DNA from 4 places in the Nocardioides zeae genome. Region 4 is predicted to be linked to each of the others. Evidence: riboswitches for the same ligand, from Rfam matches in the RefSeq annotation. Region 4 holds a riboswitch; each other region holds the start of a gene.
What was found. A riboswitch is a leader RNA that binds a small molecule or an ion and turns the genes downstream of it on or off. The one in region 4 is predicted to bind cobalamin.

Region 1 (4,776 bases), 860 kb from region 4:
GCCCCGGATCGCGGGCAGCTTGCCCGGGTCCATCGCGGCGATGTTGCCGTACTCGTCAAGCAGCTGCTCGAGCCGCGCGATGTCGCCGTACGCCTCGGCCCGGGCCATCGGCGGCACGAGGTGGTCGACGATCGTCGCGTGGGCACGGCGCTTCGCCTGCGCGCCCTCGCCCGGGTCGTTGACGAGGAACGGGTAGATCAGCGGCAGGTCGCCCGCCACCGCGTCGGTCGCGCAGTCGGCGGACAGCGCGGCGTTCTTGCCGGGCAGCCACTCCATCGAGCCGTGCTTGCCGAGGTGGACGACCGCGTGCGCCCCGAAGCCGCCGTCGGCCTGGGGGGCCGCGATCCAGCGGTACGCCGCCAGGTAGTGGTGGCTCGGCGCCATCTCCGGGTCGTGGTAGATCGCCACCGGGTTCTCCCCGAACCCGCGGGGCGGCTGGATCATCAGCACGACGTTGCCGGCGCGCAGGGTGGCGAGCACGACGTGGCCGTCGTCGTTCACGAAGAGCTTGCCGGGCGCCGGGCCCCACGCCTGCTCGATCTCCTCGCGGAGCGTCGGGGTCAGGTCGGCGGTCCACGCGGCGTACTGCTCCGGCGTGATCCGCACGTGCGCGTCCGTCAGGTCCGCGTTGGTCAGCCACTCCTCGTCCTGGCCGCCGGCCGCGATGAGGGCGTGGATGAGCGCGTCGCCCGCCGCCGTCTCGTCGGGCAGGTCGAGCAGGCGGGTGATCTCGCCGTCCGCGGGACCCAGGTCGTAGCCCTCGGCGCGGAGCGCGCGCAGCAGCCGGATGGCCGACACCGGGGTGTCGAGGCCGACGGCGTTGCCGATGCGGGAGTGCTTGGTCGGGTACGCCGAGAGCATGAGCACCAACCGCTTCTCGGCGGCCTCGGTGCGGCCGAGACGCGCGTGGGCGGTCGCGATGCCGGCGACACGGCGGCAGCGCTCGGCGTCCGCGACGTACCGCGGCAGCCCGTCCTCGTCGACCTCCTTGAACGAGAACGGCGCCGTGATGATGCGGCCGTCGAACTCCGGGATCGCGATCTGCGTGGCGGAGTCGAGCGGGGTCACGCCGTCGTCGGACGCCTCCCACTCGGCGCGGCTGCTCGTGAGCGCGAGCGCCTGGAGCACCGGGATGTCGAGCGCGGCGATCCGCTCGACGTCCCACGACTCGTCGGCCCCGCCCGCGCTCGCGCCGGCCGGCGTGGAGCCGCCCGCCGCGAGGACGGTGACGATGAGGGCGTCGAGGGAGCCGAGCGCGTCGTAGAGCGCGTCGGGGGCCGTGCGCAGCGACGAGGAGAAGACCGGCAGGCCGACCCCGCCCGCCGCGTCGACCGCGTCGGCGAGGTCGTGCACGAAGGCGGTGTTCCCCGAGGCGTGGTGGGCGCGGTAGTAGAGGATCCCGACCCGCGGACCGTCCGGCGTGGGGGTCGCGTGCGGGCGCTCCGCCCAGCCCCAGGCGGGCAGCACGACCGGCGGCTCGAAGCCCTCACCCGTGAGGAGCACGGTGTCGGAGAGGAACGCGTGGAGCTGCGCGAGGTTCTCGGGGCCGCCCTCGGCGAGGTAGCGGTGGGCCTCGGCCGCCACGCCCACGGGCACCGTCGAGCGCTCCATCAGCGCGGCGTTGGGCACCTGCTCGCCGCCCAGCACGACGGTCGGCACCCCGGTGCCGACGACGCGGCGGAAGCCGCTGCAGAGGTCGTCGGGCCCGCCGAGGATGCGGGCCACGACGAGGTCGGCGGCGGCCAGCTCGGCGCCCATGCCCTCGTGGGCGGGGCGCGAGGGGTTGGCGACGACGAAGTCGACGCCGCTGGCGCGGGCCGAGAGCAGGTCGGTGTCGGACGTGGAGACGAGCGCGATACGCGGCACGGCGGAGCTCCTCCTCGGGGTTCTCGCCCCGTCGGATCGGACCGCCGTCGGTCAGTGTCTGGCTGGACGCCGCACGTCGCGACGTCGTTCACAGTGGCGGAACCGCCCCGGAGTCGCACCGGGTTCCTGGGTCCGTCGGCGGAAGGTCGGGGGCAGCCTAGGCCACCGTGCCGGAAGGCTCGCCGCCCGATAGGGTCACGACCCGTGGTGACCCTCGCCGACCTGCAGGTCAAGACCCTCGGTGCGCCGAGGTTCGACTCCCCGCTCGCCTCGTACGTCGAGGGCCGGGCGACGAACCAGTACTACGTGGCCGAGAGCGACCGGATCCTCATGGACGACACGGTCGAGCTCGTGCAGGGCCGCGACGTGCCGTGGGAGGAGATCGCGACCTTCGAGGCCGGCGGTCCCCGCGCCCGGCTGTTCTTCCCGCCGCGCACGACCCGTGCCGCGATCGTCACCTGCGGCGGTCTCTGCCCCGGGCTCAACAACGTCATCCGGGCGGTCGTGCGGGCGCTCGACGACCACTACGGCGTGCCCGAGGTGCTCGGCTTCCGCAACGGCTACGCGGGCCTCGACCCCGAGTCCGGCCTCGAGCCGGTCGTGTTCACCCGCGAGTCCGTCGCCGACATCCACGAGCGCGGCGGCACCGTCCTCGGCTCCTCGCGCGGCGCCCGCGACCCCGGTGTCATGGTGGACACCCTCGTGCGCCACGACATCGACATCCTCTTCGTGGTCGGCGGCGACGGCTCCATGCGCGGCGCCCACGTCATCCACGAGGAGATCGAGCGCCGCGGGCTCGAGATCGCGGTGGTGGGCGTGCCGAAGACCATCGACAACGACATCCCGCACATCGGCCAGAGCTTCGGCTTCCAGACCGCGTTCGCCAAGGCGGCCGAGTCGATCACCGCCGCGAAGGTCGAGGCGCAGGCGGCGGTCAACGGCGTCAGCATCGTCAAGACGATGGGGCGCCACGCCGGCTTCATCGCCTGCTACTCGGCTCTCGCCGCCCAGACGGCCAGCTTCGTGCTCATCCCCGAGGTGCCGTTCGCGATGGACGGCCCCAACGGCCTGCTCGCGCACCTGCGGCGCCGCGTGGCGGACCGCGGGTACGCCGTCATCGTGGTCGCGGAGGGCGCCGCCCAGGAGCTGCTGGCCGAGGCGGCCGGCGGCGCGACCGACGCCTCGGGCAACGCCGTGCTCGTCGACCCGGCGCGCTACGTGCTCGAGCGCATCCGCGCCGACTACGCGGAGCGCGACGAGGTGGTCACCCTGCGCTACTTCGACCCCGGCTACACGATCCGCTCCGTGCCGGCCGACCCCGCCGACGCCGTCTACTGCGCGCGGCTGGCCCAGACCGCCGTGCACGCCGCCATGTCGGGACGCACCGACATGGTCGTCGGACGCCGCCGCCACCGCTTCGTGAACGTGCCGATCCCGGCCGTCACGAAGCGCGCCCACAACGTCTCCCCCGACGGCGACCTGTGGCTCAGCGTGCTGGAGTCGACGGCCCAGCCGCTGTCGATGACCTGACCCGCGGCAGCCGCAGGCGGTCCACCGGACGGTCGGCGAGCAGGTGCTCCGCGACCAGCTCCGGTACGTCGTCGGGCTGGACCGCGCCGTACCAGACGTCGTCGGGCTGGACCGTCACCAGCGGCGCCTGGTTGCAGGGGAACTGGCACGCCGTGCCCGTGACGAGGACCGTGTCGTCCCCGATGCCCTCGCGCTTGAGGTGGCCCGACAGCACCTCGGCGAGCCGGTCGGCGCCGCGCGCGCTGCAGCGCGGTCCCCGGCAGACGAGCACGTGGTGGCGGTGGGTGGGCACGTCCTCCCAGGCGTCGGAGGTCAGGCCCGCCTCGTTGCCGTGGATCGGGCGGGTGACGTCGAGCGGACCGCGCTCGAGGTCGGACTCGTCCCGCACCAGCGTCGTCGCGACCGCCACCTCCGGGCGGTGCTCGCCGGCCTCGCCCCGCTCGCGCCACCAGTGGGCGGCGACGCGGCGCAGCCAGGAGTTCGCCGGCGCCAGCGTGCCGAGGCTCGCACCGAGCAGCACGACCCGGGTGGCGCCGGCGTCCGCCAGCCGGGTCAGCGCGGCCGACAGCGACGGGTCGCCCACCTGGAGGTGCGCCACCTCCGCTCCCAGCGCGGCGGCGATCGCCCCCATCCGGTCCGGTGCGGCGGCCTCGCGGGCCGACATGCCGACGAGCAGGACCGGGTCGGTCGTCGGTCCGGCCTGAGGTGCGGTCATCGTGGGCTCTCCTGGGGGTCGACGACGAGGTGCCAGCGTCCCGTGACCGGGTGCTGGAGCCGCACGGCGGCCACGCCGAAGACGTCGGCGAGCAGGGCGGGAGTGAGGACGTCCGCGGCCGGAGCCGGCGCCGACACGGTGCCGGCGTCCACGACGGCCACGTCGTCGAAGTAGCGACCGGCGAGGTCGAGGTCGTGGATCGCGGCCACCACCGTGACCCCCAGGTCGCGCACCGCGGCGAGCAGCTCGTGCTGGTGGCGCAGGTCGAGGTGGTTGGTCGGCTCGTCGAGGAGGAGCACGTCCGCCTCCTGGGCCAGGGCGCGCGCGACGAGCACCCGGCGCAGCTCGCCACCCGACAGGTGGTCGACGGCCCGCCCGGCGAGGTGACCGAGCCCGAGGCGCTCGAGCGCCGCGTCCGCGTGCCCGTCCCCGTCGTCGGAGCGCCACGGCGAGCGGTGCGGCAACCGGCGGAGCGCGACGAGCTCGCGCACCTGCAGGTCCGCCGGGGGCAGCTCGTGCTGGGCGACGACGGCCAGCCGCCGGGCACGCTCCCGGGCGGGTACGGCGCGCAGCGGTCGCCCGTCGAGCTCGACGACCCCCGCGTGCGGCACGTCCAGCCCGGCGAGCACGCGCAGCAGCGTCGACTTGCCCGCACCGTTGGGGCC
Region 2 (4,776 bases), 880 kb from region 4:
GCCGGTGCCGGCGACGCGGAGCAGGCGGGGACGGTACGGCGCGCCCGCGCCCACCGTCGTGACCTCGGCGCTGCCCGGGGTGGGGGTGGTGGGCTCGCTGGCCTCGGCGTCGTCCCGGCTGTCCGGGCCGTCGGGAGCAGCGTCGGTGGCGTGCGGTGTCTCGCTCGACGGGCCGTCGGTGCTCGGCGGGCCGTCGGTGCTCGGCGGGGGCGTGTCGCCCGGGGAGTCGGGGCTGTCCTCGGTCGGTCGGTCCTCGGGTCCCGGCTGGTCCTCGGGTCCCGGCTGGTCCGGCTGGTCCGGCTGGTCCGGCTGCCGGGGCGGCTCGGGGTCGGGCTCGTCGTCCCCGAGGATCCGGTCGAGCAGCTCCTCGTCGATGCCCGGGGCGTCGAAGGGGTTGCGGCGTCGACGGTGCGGGAGCGCCAGCAGGGCCGCCGCGCGGATGTCCTCGCGGAGCACGTGGCGACGACCGTGCCAGGCGGCATGGGCGATCGCCGTGCGGGCCGTGACGATGTCGGCGCGCAGGCCGTCGACGTCGAACGCCGCGCACACCTCGGCGATCTTCGCCAGGGCGCCGTCGCCCAGCGCCACCTCGGTCACCAGCACCTGCGCGGCGGCGATGCGCTCGCGCAGGCTGGTCTCGCTCGCGTCGTACCGCTCCGCGAAGGCGGCGGGATCGGCGTCGAAGGCGAGGCGGCGGCGTACGACCTCCGTGCGCAGCGCGGGCTCCCGCGGCGCCGCGACCTCCACGGTCAGGCCGAAGCGGTCGAGGAGCTGCGGGCGCAGCTCGCCCTCCTCGGGGTTCATGGTGCCGACGAGCACGAAGCGGGCGGCGTGGACGACGGAGACGCCGTCGCGCTCGACGGTCGCGCGGCCCATCGCCGCGGCGTCGAGCAGGAGGTCGACGAGGTGGTCGTGGAGGAGGTTGACCTCGTCGACGTAGAGGATGCCGCGGTGGGCGCGGGCGAGGAGGCCGGGCTCGTACTCCGCCACGCCCGCCGACAGCGCCTTCTCCAGGTGCAGGGAGCCGAGGAGGCGGTCCTCGGTGGCACCGACGGGCAGCTCGACGAGCCGCACCGGGCGGGTCTCCACGCCGGCGTCGGCCGCGAACGGGGCATCCGGCGACAGGGGGCTCGGGTCGGCCGGGTCGGAGGAGAACCGGTCGCCGGCGACCACGTCGATCGGGGGGAGGACGGCGGCGAGCGCGCGCACCGCGGTGGACTTGGCCGTGCCCTTCTCGCCGCGGACGAGGACGCCGCCGATCTCAGGACTGACCGTCGTCAGCAGCAGCGCGAGGATCATGTCGTCGGAGCCGACGACGGCCGTGAAGGGGTAGTGCTGTGGCATGTGGGGCTCCCGCTCGCTCTGCCATCGGATGGATGCGTCGCGAGGCCGGTCTTCGGACTTCCGCCGTCCTGCGCGAACAGGCGACGGTCACCGCAGCGGGCCCTGTGCCGGACTCTCACCGGCTTCCCAGATTCTCCCCGCACGCTCCGGTTGTCTCTCCGGACCGTGCTCGCGGGGCACCTCACGAACGCCGCTCACCCTAGTCGGGCCGGTGCGCGGCCGGTCGTGGTGGTCGCGCCGCGCTGCGTGCTCGGTCGTCGTGTCGTCCTGGGAGTCCGGCGGTCGTCCCGCTCGGCCAGGACGCCGTCGTCGTCGGGCGCCGCACCTTCGCCCCCACGCGCTAGCCTGCCGGTCGTGCCCGCCCAGCCGCTCCACTTCGTCGTCGCCGCCGTCTGCCTCCGCGACGACCGGGGGCGGCTGTTGAGCGTGCGCAAGGAGGGTACGGCGCGGTTCATGCTCCCCGGCGGCAAGCTCGAGCCGGGGGAGACCGCGCGCGACGCCGCCATCCGGGAGATCCGCGAGGAGGTCGGCGTCGAGCTGGCCGACGTCGAGCTGCTCGGGGAGTTCCACGGCGCCGCCGCCAACGAGCCCGGGGCGACGCTGGAGTCGACCGTGTTCACCGCCCGCGCCCTGGGCGAGCCCGTCGCGTGCGCCGAGATCGCCGAGGTGCGGTGGGTGGACCCCGAGGACCTGCCCGACGACCTGCCGCTGGCGCCTTTGCTGGAGCACCAGGTCGTACCCGTGCTGCTGGGGCGGACGCCGGAGGCCTGAGCGCTCATCGGGGTCGGGGTCGGGGCATGCTGCGCCGCCCGGCCACGGATGGGGACGGGCGGCTTGCTGGTGCGGTGGCGGCGGGGTGGCGCTAGGTCGTTGTTGGTGGCCAGACGCGGGTGCCGTCGCGGTCGACGAGGTAGCGCAGGCCCGTCGGGCTGGTCCAGATGAGTGCGCTGGGTGGTTCGCCGTTGTCTGGGTGGGTGGGGCGGTAGGTCCACTTGTTGCCGGTGGTCATCTCGCGGTGGGTCTTCATGCGGTGGTGGCGTCGGCAGAGCGGGAAGAGGTTGGTCGTCGAGGTCTGGCCGGGTGGGCCGTTGTCGTCGTAGGCGCGGCAGTGGTCGAGGTCGGCGGTTCTCGATGAGCGGGTGCAGTATGGGAAGACGCATCTCGGCCAGCGGGCTCTGACGTGGTCGGCGATCCGGTCCGGTGGGCTGTAGCCGTTCCCGGCGTCGTCGAGGTTGAGGTCGATGACCGGCTTGATCGTGACGGTGGTGTCGGGGCTGGCGCACCAGGCCTGGACCTGCTCGGCCGTGACGACCCCTCGCGGTGCGCCGGGGGTGTCGAGGCGGGCGAGGTCGATGCCGGTCGCGCCCGTGCAGGCGTCGATCCCGGGGCCGAATCCGTTGAGGGTGCCGGTGATGGCGGCCTGGTCGAGGTGCACGAACAGCACCACCTCCCGCCGTGTCCGCGTCGGCGTGGGCGGCTGCGTGGGCGGCTGGTCCGCGTCGTACTCCAACGTCGCCACCCCGTCGCAGCGCCGGGCGATCTCACCGAGGGCGATGGAGCGGCGGACGTCGAGGTCCTGGTCGCAGCCCAGCTCGGTCAGTTGCCGCGCGACGTGCGCGACCGTGCGTTCCAGGTCGAGCGCGTCGGCGAGGTCGAGGGTCCCGTGGACGTCCACCGTGCCGCGGATGGTCCCGGTCAACGGATCTGCGTAGCCGACGTCGCCCAGCTCGATCGTCAGGTGGCGTCCTCCGTCGGCCTCGGCCCGCTCGGCCTCGGTGGTCTCGGGGTCGAACCGAGCCGCGGCCTCGGCCACGAGCCGGTCGACCTCGGGGCCGGTGGCCTTGTGCGCGACGTACGCGACGTGCCGGTCCACGAACCCCGCCGCCTCGAAGGTCAGCGTGCGCGTGGTCTGGGCGATTCGGCGTCCTCGCCAGACGTCGACTTCGCCCGCGGCGATCCGGGCGTGGACCCGGGGGAGGCGGTAGCGCAGCTCGATCGCGTCGCCGACCAGTCGCCGTGCGGCGTCGAACGAGCACCCCCGAGCAGCGGCGACCTCGCCGATGCAGAACTCCGCCACCACCGGCGCCCCCGGCCCACCCAGCTCGAGGAACTGGTCCCCGGCCAGGGTCTCGGCGTAGGACTCCTCGTGCCACTCACCCAGCACCGTGATCGGATCCCCCACGACCTCCTCAGAGGTGTGCGCAGCCGCCCAGTCACCCACCGCGACGAACGCAGCCGCTTCCGCAAGACGAGCCGCCGTCGCGCGCTCGCGGACCGCGTCGATCAACGCAGTCGCCGCCGTCGCCGCCGTGTGCTGGGTCCCCCGATCCATGACCCCACTCTAGTCGAACACGTGTGCGATGACCACCTCTTGGTGGTGATCTGTGGATGACCGGCACCGGCTGTCGTCGAGTTGTCACGTACGCAGCGACGAGTCCCCGCCCGCACCACGGCGTACAACCCAACTCGACGCTCCCGCCGCGCCGTTCAACCCACCTCGACGCCCCCCGCCGCGCCGTTCAACCCACCTCGACGCCCACGCCGCGCCGTCCGACCCAACTCGACGCCCACGCCGCGCCGTCCAACCCAACTCGACGCGCTCACACCCCCAGCCGCGCGCGTACGGCGGCGGTGATGGTCTCGAGGGCGGGGCGGGCCGCGATGGTGCGAGCGACCGCCCCCGCGGCGTCGCGGCACGACGGGTCCTCCAGCACCCGCACCACCGCCTCCGCCAGCCGCTCCGGGTGCTCCAGCCGCACCGCCACGCCCGCGTCGACCAGGCGCGCCGCGTGGTCGGGCTGGTCGTAGTCGACCGGCCACACGACCGACGGCAGGCCGGCGGCGAGCGTGTGGCCGAGGACGCCGGAGCCGCCGTGGTGGACGACGGCGTCGAAGCGCCCCAGGTCGCGGGTGTAGTCGACGACGTCGTGGACGGCCAGACCGTCGGGAACAGACACGCCCGCAGGCAGTGAGGCCCCCGCCCGCCCCAGGCTCAGGTGCAGCTCCACATCCCGCGCGGCCAGCACCGCCGCCGCCCGGGAAGCAGCCCCGACCAGCGCCTCCCGGTGCCACGCCACGTGCGTCCCGGCCGTCACGAGCACGTGCCGGCACCCAGGGCGCAGCACGAGAGGACGACGGGAGGGCGAGGGCGTGTACAGCACCGGCCCCACGTACCGCACCGCGGCCGGGAGCGCCCGCGGGTACTCGATCGCCCCCGGCACCAGTGCCAGCACCCGCTCGGCGGAGTAGATGGCCTCCGACCCGTCCACGCGGTACAGCGACGACAGCCCGACGTCGTCGAGCCGCGCCCCGGCGAGCCGCGGCGCCACGCTCTTGAAGCCCCGCACGAACCGCCGGCCGGCCGCGTCCCGCGCACGCCCCAGGGGTCCCCGCCCGGGGCGCCACCCGCCGACGTACGACGGCGGGCCGCTC
Region 3 (4,776 bases), 870 kb from region 4:
GTGCCCCACACCGTCGCGACCGGCAGGCTGACGAGCAGCGCCGCACCGGCGACGACCAGGAGCGGCCCGGTGGGGACACGGCGGGCGACCTCGGTCGCCGCGCCCGTCACGGGAGGGCGTCGAGGTCGATCGTGCCCGTGATCCCGGAGTCGGGGAGCAGGCCGAGCCGCTCGAGGCCGGCCCGCAGCTGCTCCGCCGCCTCGACGTTGCCGTAGCCGCTCGTGAAGAGCGCCAGCGGAAGCACGATGATGCGGTCCTCCGCGACCGCGGCGGAACCGGCGAGCGCCGCCTGGTCCCGGATCGTCGCGATCTTCTGCTCGACCTCGTCGGCCGCGTCGCTGCGGTAGTCCATGACCACGATGACGTCGGGCTGGCGCTCGGCGACCGCCTCCCACGAGGCACGGAACCACGTCGTGTCCTCGTCGTCGAAGACGTTGGTCGCGCCGGCTGCCTCGATGATCCCCTGGGGCGGGCCGTTGCGACCCGACGTGTAGAGGTCCGTCTCGCCGGAGTCGAAGAGCAGGACGCTCGGCGGGGCGTCGCCGCGCGGGGCGTCGGCCAGGGCGGCGAGGCGCTCGTCGAGCTCCGCACGGGCCGCGGCGGCCTCGTCCTCGTTGCCGGTGAGCGCGCCGTAGTTCTCGAGGTCCGCGCGCACGGCGTCCCAGGGATCCATCGTGCCGAGGGCCGAGGAGGCGCCCGCCGCGGGGTCCTGCCGACAGGAGTCGGAGATGACGTAGGTCGGGATGCCGCGCTCCGCGGCGTCCTCGCGGGTGACACCGGACGAGCCCGAGAAGAGGCCCGAGTAGGACCCGACGAGCAGGTCGGGCTCCGCGCCCACGACCGCCTCCATCGAGATCGGGCTGACCAGCCGCGGCACGTCGCCGACCTCGACGTCGAAGAGGGCGTCCATGAGCGCGTCGTTGCCGGCGCTGAGCGACATCGCCGCTATCCGGTCGATCGCTCCGACGCGGAGGAGGGTCCCGACGTTGGCGGAGTTGCTCGTCGCCACGATCCGCTCGACGGGCGCGTCGTAGGACGCCTCCTCGCCGCAGTTCTCCAGGGTCACCGAGCCGGACGCGTCCTCGGCCTCCGAGGCCGCGCACCCGGTGAGGACGAGCGGGGCGGCGACGAGGGTCGCGACGAGCGCCGGCAGGGCGCGGGTGGGCAGGGTGCGGGTGGGCAGGGTGCGGGCAGGGGTGGGCATGGCCATCCTTCGTGTCGTGGCTCGGTCGCGGAGCCAGGAGGACAGGTGACGCGACGGCCCGCTCGGAACGCGGACGCCGCGGCCAGCAGGTCTTCGGACTCGGGCTCGTCCGGACGGGACGCCTTCCCAGGCCGGGGCCCAGTGGCGCGTGTCCCGCCCGTCACCCTCACCGCTGCGCGTCAGTCCCGGATTCGCACCGGGTTCCCTGGCTCTGCGTGAGCACGACTGGCGCTCCGGAACCTAGCAGCACGCGGCCGTCGTGGGTCGTGTGGCGTACGTCGCACGACGGCCAGCGGCTAGCCTCGCCCGCCGTGACGCCCTCGGACCCCACCCCCGCACCGGCGCCGGTCTCGCCCCACGCCTTCACCGCCGACGAGCGTGCGGCGGTCTACCGCGTCATCGGCGAGCGGCGCGACATGCGCCGGTTCCTGCCCGGGGCGACGGTGCCCGCCGAGGTGCTCGCCCGCCTCCTGGCCGCCGCGCACGCCGGGCCGAGCGTCGGTCTCATGCAGCCGTGGCGCTTCGTGCGCATCACCTCGCCGGAGCTGCGGAGCGGCATCCACGCCCTCGTGGACGAGGAGCGCCGCGCCACCGCCGCGGCCCTGGACGAGCGCGCGGCGGAGTTCCTGCGGCTCAAGGTCGAGGGGATCCGGGAGTGCGCGGAGCTGCTCGTCGTGGCGCTGCGCGAGGGCCGCGAGCCGCACGTGTTCGGCCGGCGCACCATGCCCCACATGGACCTCGCGTCGGTCTCCTGCGCGATCCAGAACCTGTGGCTCGCCGCCCGCGCCGAGGGTCTCGGCATGGGGTGGGTCTCGCTGTTCGAGCCCGATGCCCTGGCGGAGCTGGTCGGCATGCCCGCCGGGGCCGAGCCGGTGGCGGTGCTGTGCCTCGGTCCGGTGCCCGCGTTCCCCGACCGGCCGGCCCTCGAGCTCGACGGGTGGACCATCGCGCGACCGCTCGCCGACTTCGTCACCGAGGACGGTTGGTAAGGTCACCGCCGCCAGTCGACCCCCGCGAGGGGGCAGGGAACCCGGTGGGAGTCCGGGACTGACGCGCAGCGGTGTGGGCGACGGGCGGGGCACGCAGCCACTGGAGGGTCCTCCGGGAAGGCGCTCCGCTCGGACGACCCCGAGTCCGAAGACCTGCTGGCACCGGGCGGCAGCCGCCACCCGGTCGAGGACGACGGGCTTCGCGCACGGGCCCGCTGACCAGCGAGGACCCGCATGACCACGCGCACCCGCACCGACCTGTGTCCCGGCGTCTCCCGTCCCTGGCCCGCCGAGGACGGTGGGCTCGTGCGCCTGCGCCTCGTGGGCGGGGCCGTGACCGTCGGGCAGCTGCGCGCACTGGCGGCGGTCTCCGCGACGTACGGCGACGGGGACCTCCACCTGACCCGCCGCGCCAACGTGCAGGTGCGGGCGCTGCCCCTGGTCGGCGACGTGCTGCCCGCCGACGTGGTCAGCGCGCTCGCAGCGACCGGGCTGCTGCCCTCGCCCAGCCACGAGCTGGTCCGCAACGTCCTGGTCTCGCCCCTCACCGGGCTCGTCGGTGGACGCGCCGACCTCCGCGGGGTGGCGGCCGACCTCGACGCCGCCGTCCGCGCCGACGCCGACCTCGCCGACCTCTCGGCGCGCTTCCTCTTCGTGCTCGACGACGGCCGGGGGGACGTGCTGGCCCGCGGCGCCGACGTCGGCCTCGTGGCCCTCGGGGGCGACACCGTCCAGCTGCGCTGGGGCACGACGTGGGGCCCGGTGGTCCCGGTCGGCGACGCGGTGCCCGCGATGGTCCGGGTGGCCCACGCGTTCCGCGCCGCGCGCGCCGCGCTCGACCTCGGCACCGAGGCGCCGTGGCACGTCGACGAGCTGCCCGCGGCCCTCGTCGTGCCGGGGCTCCCGGCATCCCCGCCCGACCCGCGGCTCCCGGCGGCGACGGAACCGCCGGCGTACGGCGAGCTCGACACCCCCGCCGGTCTCCACCGGCACGTCGAGGTGCCCGACGGGCGCCTCGAGCCGGGGACCCTCGCGATCCTGCTCGACGGCCTGGCCGACGACGCCCGCGTCGTGGTGACGCCGTGGCGCTCGCTGCTCCTGCCCGGTGCGGGTGCGCCCGTCGTGCCGGACGCGGACGAGCCGGAGGAGCCGGTGCGGCCCACGCGTCGCTATCCCTACGAGGGCGACGGACAGGCGATCTACGTCGACTCGTTCGCCACGATCCGCGCCGAGGCCGACCTCTCCCACGTGCCGTCCGACGCCGAGCGCGTCGTCGTGCGCATGGTGCACGGCACGGGCCAGACCGACCTCGCCCCGATGGTCGTGGTCTCCCCCGACCTCGTCGGTGCCGCCCGCCGCGCCCTCGCCGCCGGCGCGCCGATCGTCGCGGACGCCCACATGGTCGCCTCCGGCGTCACCCGCCGCCGTCTGCCGGCGGACAACGAGGTGCTGTGCGCGCTGCACGACCCGCGGGTGCCGGGCCTGGCCCGGGCGTGGGGCACGACCCGGTCCGCCGCGGCGCTGTCCGTGCTCGCCGACCGCATCCCCGGTTCGGTCGTCGCGATCGGCAACGCACCGACGGCGCTGTTCCACCTGCTCGAGATGCTGGCCGACGGCTGCGCTCCCCCGGCCGCGATCGTCGGCTGCCCCGTCGGCTTCATCGGCGCGGCGGAGTCGAAGGAGGCGCTGGCGGAGTACGCCGCGGCCCACGGCATCCCGTTCCTCACCGTCCACGGCCGTCGCGGTGGCTCCGCCATGACCGCGTCGGCCCTCAACGCGATCGCCCAGGAGGCGGAGTGAGCACCCCGGCCCCCACCTCCGGTCGCTTCTACGGCGTCGGCGTCGGTCCCGGCGACCCCGAGCTCGTGACCCTCAAGGCCGCCCGGCTCATCGGCGCGGCCGACGTCGTCGCCTTCCACGCGGGCCGCGGCAAGCAGTCCAACGCGCGGCGCATCGCCGCGGGGCTGATCCCGCCGACCGCCGTCGAGGAGGAGCTCGTCTACCCGGTCACGACGGGCGGCACCGACCACCCGGGCGGGTACGCCGGGGCGATGGCCGACTTCTACCTGGAGTCAGCGGCGCGCCTGGCCGCCCACCTCGAGGCCGGTCGCGACGTCGTGCTGCTGGCCGAGGGCGACCCGATGTTCTACGGGTCGTACATGTACATGCACGACGCCCTGTCGGAGCGCTTCGAGACCGAGGTCGTCGCCGGCGTGCCGGCCTTCGCCGCCGCCACGGCCACGATCGCCTCGCCCCTGGTGCGGCAGACCGACGTGCTGACGATCCTCCCGGGCACGCTGCCCGAGACGGAGCTCGCGCGGCGCCTCGCCGACACCGACGGGGCGATCATCATGAAGCTCGGTCGGCGGTTCCCGACCGTGCGGCGGGCACTGGCGACGGCGGGGCGGCTGGAGCACGCGGTCTACGTCGAGCGGGCCTCCATGGACACCGAGCGCCACCTCCGGGTCGCGGACGTCGACCCCGACAGCGTGCCGTACTTCTCGCTCATCGTCGTCGCGGGCGACTCCCTGCAGGGGGTCGGACGCCGGACGGGCGAGGCGGCGACGGCCTCGCCGTCGGCAG
Region 4 (4,776 bases):
CCACGACCAGCACGAGCCCCGCGACCGTGGCGAGGACCCGCAGCACCGCGCTCACCGGAGCGCACCCGTGCGTCGCCCGGACGCGTCCCGCAGTGCCCGTAGGGCCGCCGATCCCGCGTCGTCCGCGGCGAGCAACGCGATCGGACCGTCGTCCACCACCCTGCCGTCGGCGAGCACGACCACCCGGACGCCCAGTCGGGCGGCGACGTCGAGGTCGTGGGTGCAGACCACGAGCGTCGTGCCCGCTGCGTCGGCGTGGGCGCGGAGCGCCTCCGCCACCGCGCCGCGGGTGGGGGCGTCGAGTGCGCTGAGCATCTCGTCCCCCAGCAGCACCCGGGGTGCGGTCGCGAGGGCCCGCGCGATCGCGACCCGCTGCCGTTGGCCGCCGGACAGCGTGCCCGGGCGCCGGTCGAGGAGGTCGTGCCCCAGGTGAACCACCGAGAGCAGCTCGACCAGGCGGACGTCCTCGTGGTCGGGATCGTCCGGATGGCCGACGCGGAGCGCCTCGACGAGCAGCTGCCGCACCGTGCGCCACGGCGTCAGGGAACCACCGGCGTCCTGCGGCACGGACTGCAGGGCCGGCGTGCGACCCGCCCCCGGGGGCGACCTGCACGCTGCCCGCCTCCGGGCGGTCGCGAGCGGCAGCGAGCCGCACGAGGGTGGACTTGCCGGCGCCCGACGCACCGAGCACGGCGACGTGCTCGCCGGCGCGCACCTCGAGGGACACGTCGCGGACGCCGACGGTCGTGCCGCGTCCCCGGCAGCCGTCGGGACCTCCCGGGGCACGCCAGGTCCGGGTGACCCCTGCCCAGGTGAGAACCGGCTCCCCCGGCGCGAGCGGCACCGTGCGAGCCGCCGTCCGCGGATCCGGCGCCGCGGTCCCGGTGCCCTGGTGCACGCGACCGTCCGCGAGGCGCACGACGCGGTCGCACAGGACGGCGGCCACACCCGGGTCGTGCGTGACGAGCAGCAGCGCCGTACGGCGGGCGTCGAGGGCGCGCCGCAGCGCGGCCACGACCTCGGCGGCGGTCACCGGGTCGAGGGCCGAGGTCGGCTCGTCGGCGACGAGGAGGTCGGGCTCGGCGAGGAGCGCGAGCGCGAGGGCCACGCGCTGCCGCTGGCCGCCCGAGAGCACGGTCGGGTGCCGTCGAGCCACGGCCGGGTCGAGGCCGAGCTCGTCGAGCACCGCGACCACCGCGCGCCGCGCCGCGCCCCGGTCCGCGGTGCGGGTGCGGGCCACGAGCCCGAGCTGACGGCCCACCGTGCTCCCGGGGTCGAGCGCGGTCGCGGACTCCTGCGCGAGCAACCCCGTCCGTCCGCCGACCGCGACCGTGCCCTCGAGCCGCAGGTCGGCGGGCGGCGGTAGGCAGGCGAGGCGCGCGGTCAGCGTCTTGCCCGCTCCCGAGGGGCCGACCAGCGCGACCCGCTCCCCCGGCGCGAGGGCCAGGTCGAGCGGGCCGAGCACGGGAGAGGCGTCCGACCGCCGTCGCAGGCGGACGCCCTCCCACCGGACGAGCGTCAGCGGTCGACGCTCGTCGTGCTCGTGACGACCGCGCGCTCGAACGGGTCGCTCGCGAGGCCGGTCACGCCCTGGACGCCGAACTGCGTGGCGTCGTGCACGAGGGGCACCGCCCACACGTCCCCGAGCACCTGCTGCTCGACCGCGACCGCTGCGGCAGCGCGCTCGTCCGGGTCGGCCACCAGCTGCGCGTCGGCGAGCTCCGCGTCGAGCGCCGCGTCGCAGGACCGGCTGATGTTGTAGGTGCCGTCGCAGCCGAAGTCGGTCTGCAGGTAGCCCACCGGGTCGGCGGTGTCCTGACCGTAGGACCGGCTCATGATCACCAGGTCATAGGTGCCGTCGAGGTAGTCGGTCTCCATCTCGTCGTAGGGCCGCGCCACGACCTCCACCTCGAACCCGACCGCCCGCAGCGCGTCCGCGATCGCCGTCGCCATCTCCGGCAGCTCGGGCCGGTCGGTGAACGTCGCCAGGGTGATCGGCGTCGTGGACGCCGCGGCGGCCGCCGCCGGGTGTGTCGCCGCCTCGCGGTCGGCCGCCCACGCCGACACCGCGGCGTTGAACAGACCGCCCGCGGGCTCGGCACGTCCCGCGTAGATCGTGCCGGCCAGGTCGAGCTCCGCCACCGCCGCCCGCACCAGCTCGCGCTGCCCGGGGTCCGCGAGCACGTCCGACGTCTGGGTGAGGTGCAGGCTCACGGTCCGGGGCAGCGGTACGGCGAGGAGCTCGTCCTCGTCGATCTGGTCCAGCTGCGCGGCGGGGAGGGCCTGGGCGAGGTCGACCTGGTCGGACCGGAACGCCTGGAGCCGCGCGCCGGCATCCCCGACGAACGTGACGTCGACGCCGTCCATCGCGGGCGCACCGGCCCAGTAGTCGGGGTTCGCCTCGAGCGTCATCTGCGTCGTCAGGTCGGTGTCGGTGATCTCGTAGGGGCCGGTGCCGGTCCCGACAGGCGTCGGCCGGGCGGGGTCGGCGTAGGCGGAGGGGGCGAGCACCACGAGCTCCGGCGACGTCAGCCGCTGCACCAGCACCGGGTCGGGCTCGGCGGTGGTGACCACGACGACGTCACCGTTCGGACCCTCCTCCGCCGTGGCGTCGATGCTGCCGCCGGAGAGTGCACGGGGGGCGGGCTCGGCGGCCGCGGCGGCGTCGAGCGCGGCCGCGACGGTCTCGCCCGTCACGGGTGTGCCGTCGTGGAAGACGACGTCGGGACGGATCTCGAAGCGCCACGTCGTCAGGTCGACCTGCTCCCACGCGGTCGCCAGCGCGGGCTCGGGCAGTCCAGCCGGATCGAGGCGCACCAGCGTCTCGGTCGCGCCCGCGGCGTACGCCGTGGTGGCGTCGTCGGAGTACGGCGACAGCGCCGTGGTCGGGGTGAAGGCGTAGGCGAAGCGGAGACGGTCGTCGCCGCCGGGACCGGCGTCGGACGAGCCGCCCGGCGAGCAGGCGGTGAGGAGCGCGGCAGTGGCGACGAGCGCCGCTGCGGGCGCGGAGGAGTGACGGTTCACGATGGACCTTCGGCTCGGGTGCGGGTTGACCGCGGGCGCGCACCGGAGCGGACGGGACCGACGGGGCGCACGCACCCGGGCTCGCGGCCCACCCGGCCGCCAGCCACCGAACGTGTCGTGGAGCCCGCCCTCGAGGCATCCGACCACCGCGGACGTCGCACCCACGGGAGCTGGCAGGTCTTCGGACTCGCGGGCGACCGGCCGCTCCCGTCCGAGGACGGGACGCCGGACCTACTGGCCGTCGCTTCCCAGGCCCGCACGGACCCAGTGCTTCGTGACGGCGGTCGTTCCCGCTCACCGCTGCGGGGCAGTCCCGGACTCGCACCGGGTTCCCTCTTGCCTCGCCACCGACCGGCTGCCGGGGCGAACCAGCGGGACCAGCCTAAACGGGTCGGGCGCCGGCGCTGACGACGGCCACCCGTGACACGGATCCCACCGACGAAGGCGGCGGGGACGCATCGCGGCACCCCCGCCGTTCCCCCTCAGCCGTGCGTGAAGTCCGGGCGCCGCTTCTCGACGAACGCGGCCATGCCCTCGGCCCGGTCGGCGAGCGCGAAGGTCGCGTGGAACGTGCGGCGCTCGAACCGCACGCCGGCCGCCAGCGTCGTCTCGAAGGCCTCCGCGACGGCCTCCTTCGCCGCGTACGCCGCGGGGAGCGACATCGAGGCGATCTTCGCGGCGGTCTCCATCGCGACGTCGAGCAGCTCCGCGGTCGGCACGACCCGGGACACCAGGCCCGACCGCTCGGCCTCGGTCACGTCCATCATGCGGCCGGTGAGGACGAGGTCCATCGCCTTGGCCTTGCCGATGGCCCGCGTCAGGCGCTGGGAGCCACCGATGCCGGGGATGGTGCCGAGCGTGATCTCGGGTTGCCCGAACTTCGCGGACTCGGCGGCGATGAGGAGGTCGCACATCATGGCGACCTCGCAGCCGCCGCCCAGCGCGTAGCCGGACACGGCGGCGATCGTCGGGGTGCGCAGCGCGGCGAACCGGTCCCAGGTGGAGAAGAAGTCCTCCAGCGCGACGTCGGCGTAGCCACGGGACGCCATCTCCTTGATGTCGGCGCCGGCGGCGAACGCGCGCTCCGAGCCGGTCAGGACGATCGCGCCGATCCCGCGGTCGGCGTCCATCTCCTCGGCGGCCGCGACGACCTCCGCGCCGAGCGCGAGGTTGAGGGCGTTGAGCGCCTCGGGCCGGTCGAGGGTGATGACGCCGACGCGGCCCTCCCGGCGGACGGTGATGTTCTCGTACGTCGCGCTCACGATGCTGCTCCCTCGTTCTGGTCGTCCCGGACGGCGCCGATGATGGCGGAGAAGTCGAGTGCCGCTCCGTCGCCGGAGGCGAACTCACGGTAGATCTCCGCGGCGAGCTGGCCCATCCGCGTGCCGGTGTGGGTGGTGTCCGCGGCCGTCATCGCCAGGCCCAGGTCCTTCGCCATCAGCGGCGAGGCGAAGCCCGGTGCGTAGTCGCGGTTCGCCGGGCTCGTCGGCACCGGCCCCGGCACGGGACAGTTGGTGGTGAGCGACCAGCACTGGCCCGACGCGGTGGACGCGACGTCGAACAGGGCCTGGTGGGTCAGGCCCAGTCGCTCGCCGAGCACGAAGGCCTCCGAGACGGCGATCATGGAGATGCCGAGGATCATGTTGTTGCAGATCTTGGCGGCCTGGCCGGCTCCGCTGTCACCGCAGTGGACGACGCGGCCGGCCATCGGCTCGAGGACCGCGTTGACGGCCTCGAGGTCGTCGTCGGCGG

Region 1: linked by a shared signal. The riboswitch ahead of cobN (cobaltochelatase subunit CobN) and the one ahead of QE405_RS06000 (ABC transporter substrate-binding protein) in region 4 are both predicted to bind cobalamin.
Region 2: linked by a shared signal. The riboswitch ahead of QE405_RS10185 (magnesium chelatase subunit D family protein) and the one ahead of QE405_RS06000 (ABC transporter substrate-binding protein) in region 4 are both predicted to bind cobalamin.
Region 3: linked by a shared signal. The riboswitch ahead of QE405_RS21065 (precorrin-8X methylmutase) and the one ahead of QE405_RS06000 (ABC transporter substrate-binding protein) in region 4 are both predicted to bind cobalamin.

What each region holds. Positions count from the first base shown of each region.
Region 1 covers NZ_JAUTAN010000001.1:2,108,447-2,113,222, forward strand. The annotation lists gene cobN (cobaltochelatase subunit CobN) at 1-1,866, opposite strand, end outside; cobalamin riboswitch at 1,899-2,018, opposite strand; gene QE405_RS10060 (ATP-dependent 6-phosphofructokinase) at 2,071-3,396, shown strand; gene QE405_RS10065 ((2Fe-2S) ferredoxin domain-containing protein) at 3,353-4,111, opposite strand; gene QE405_RS10070 (ABC transporter ATP-binding protein) at 4,108-4,776, opposite strand, start outside.
Region 2 covers NZ_JAUTAN010000001.1:2,130,530-2,135,305, reverse strand. The annotation lists gene QE405_RS10185 (magnesium chelatase subunit D family protein) at 1-1,344, opposite strand, end outside; cobalamin riboswitch at 1,372-1,543, opposite strand; gene QE405_RS10180 (NUDIX hydrolase) at 1,699-2,115, shown strand; gene QE405_RS10175 (HNH endonuclease signature motif containing protein) at 2,207-3,676, opposite strand; gene QE405_RS10170 (glycosyltransferase) at 3,945-4,776, opposite strand, start outside.
Region 3 covers NZ_JAUTAN010000001.1:2,114,276-2,119,051, forward strand. The annotation lists gene QE405_RS10075 (FecCD family ABC transporter permease) at 1-110, opposite strand, end outside; gene QE405_RS10080 (ABC transporter substrate-binding protein) at 107-1,204, opposite strand; cobalamin riboswitch at 1,286-1,434, opposite strand; gene bluB (5,6-dimethylbenzimidazole synthase) at 1,516-2,193, shown strand; cobalamin riboswitch at 2,189-2,368, shown strand; gene QE405_RS21065 (precorrin-8X methylmutase) at 2,428-3,993, shown strand; gene QE405_RS10100 (precorrin-2 C(20)-methyltransferase) at 3,990-4,776, shown strand, end outside.
Region 4 covers NZ_JAUTAN010000001.1:1,247,820-1,252,595, reverse strand. The annotation lists gene QE405_RS06015 (ABC transporter permease subunit) at 1-55, opposite strand, end outside; gene QE405_RS06010 (ATP-binding cassette domain-containing protein) at 52-567, opposite strand; partial or broken gene QE405_RS20900 (ATP-binding cassette domain-containing protein) at 662-1,465, opposite strand; gene QE405_RS06000 (ABC transporter substrate-binding protein) at 1,519-3,024, opposite strand; cobalamin riboswitch at 3,180-3,395, opposite strand; gene QE405_RS05995 (enoyl-CoA hydratase) at 3,507-4,286, opposite strand; gene mmsB (3-hydroxyisobutyrate dehydrogenase) at 4,283-4,776, opposite strand, start outside.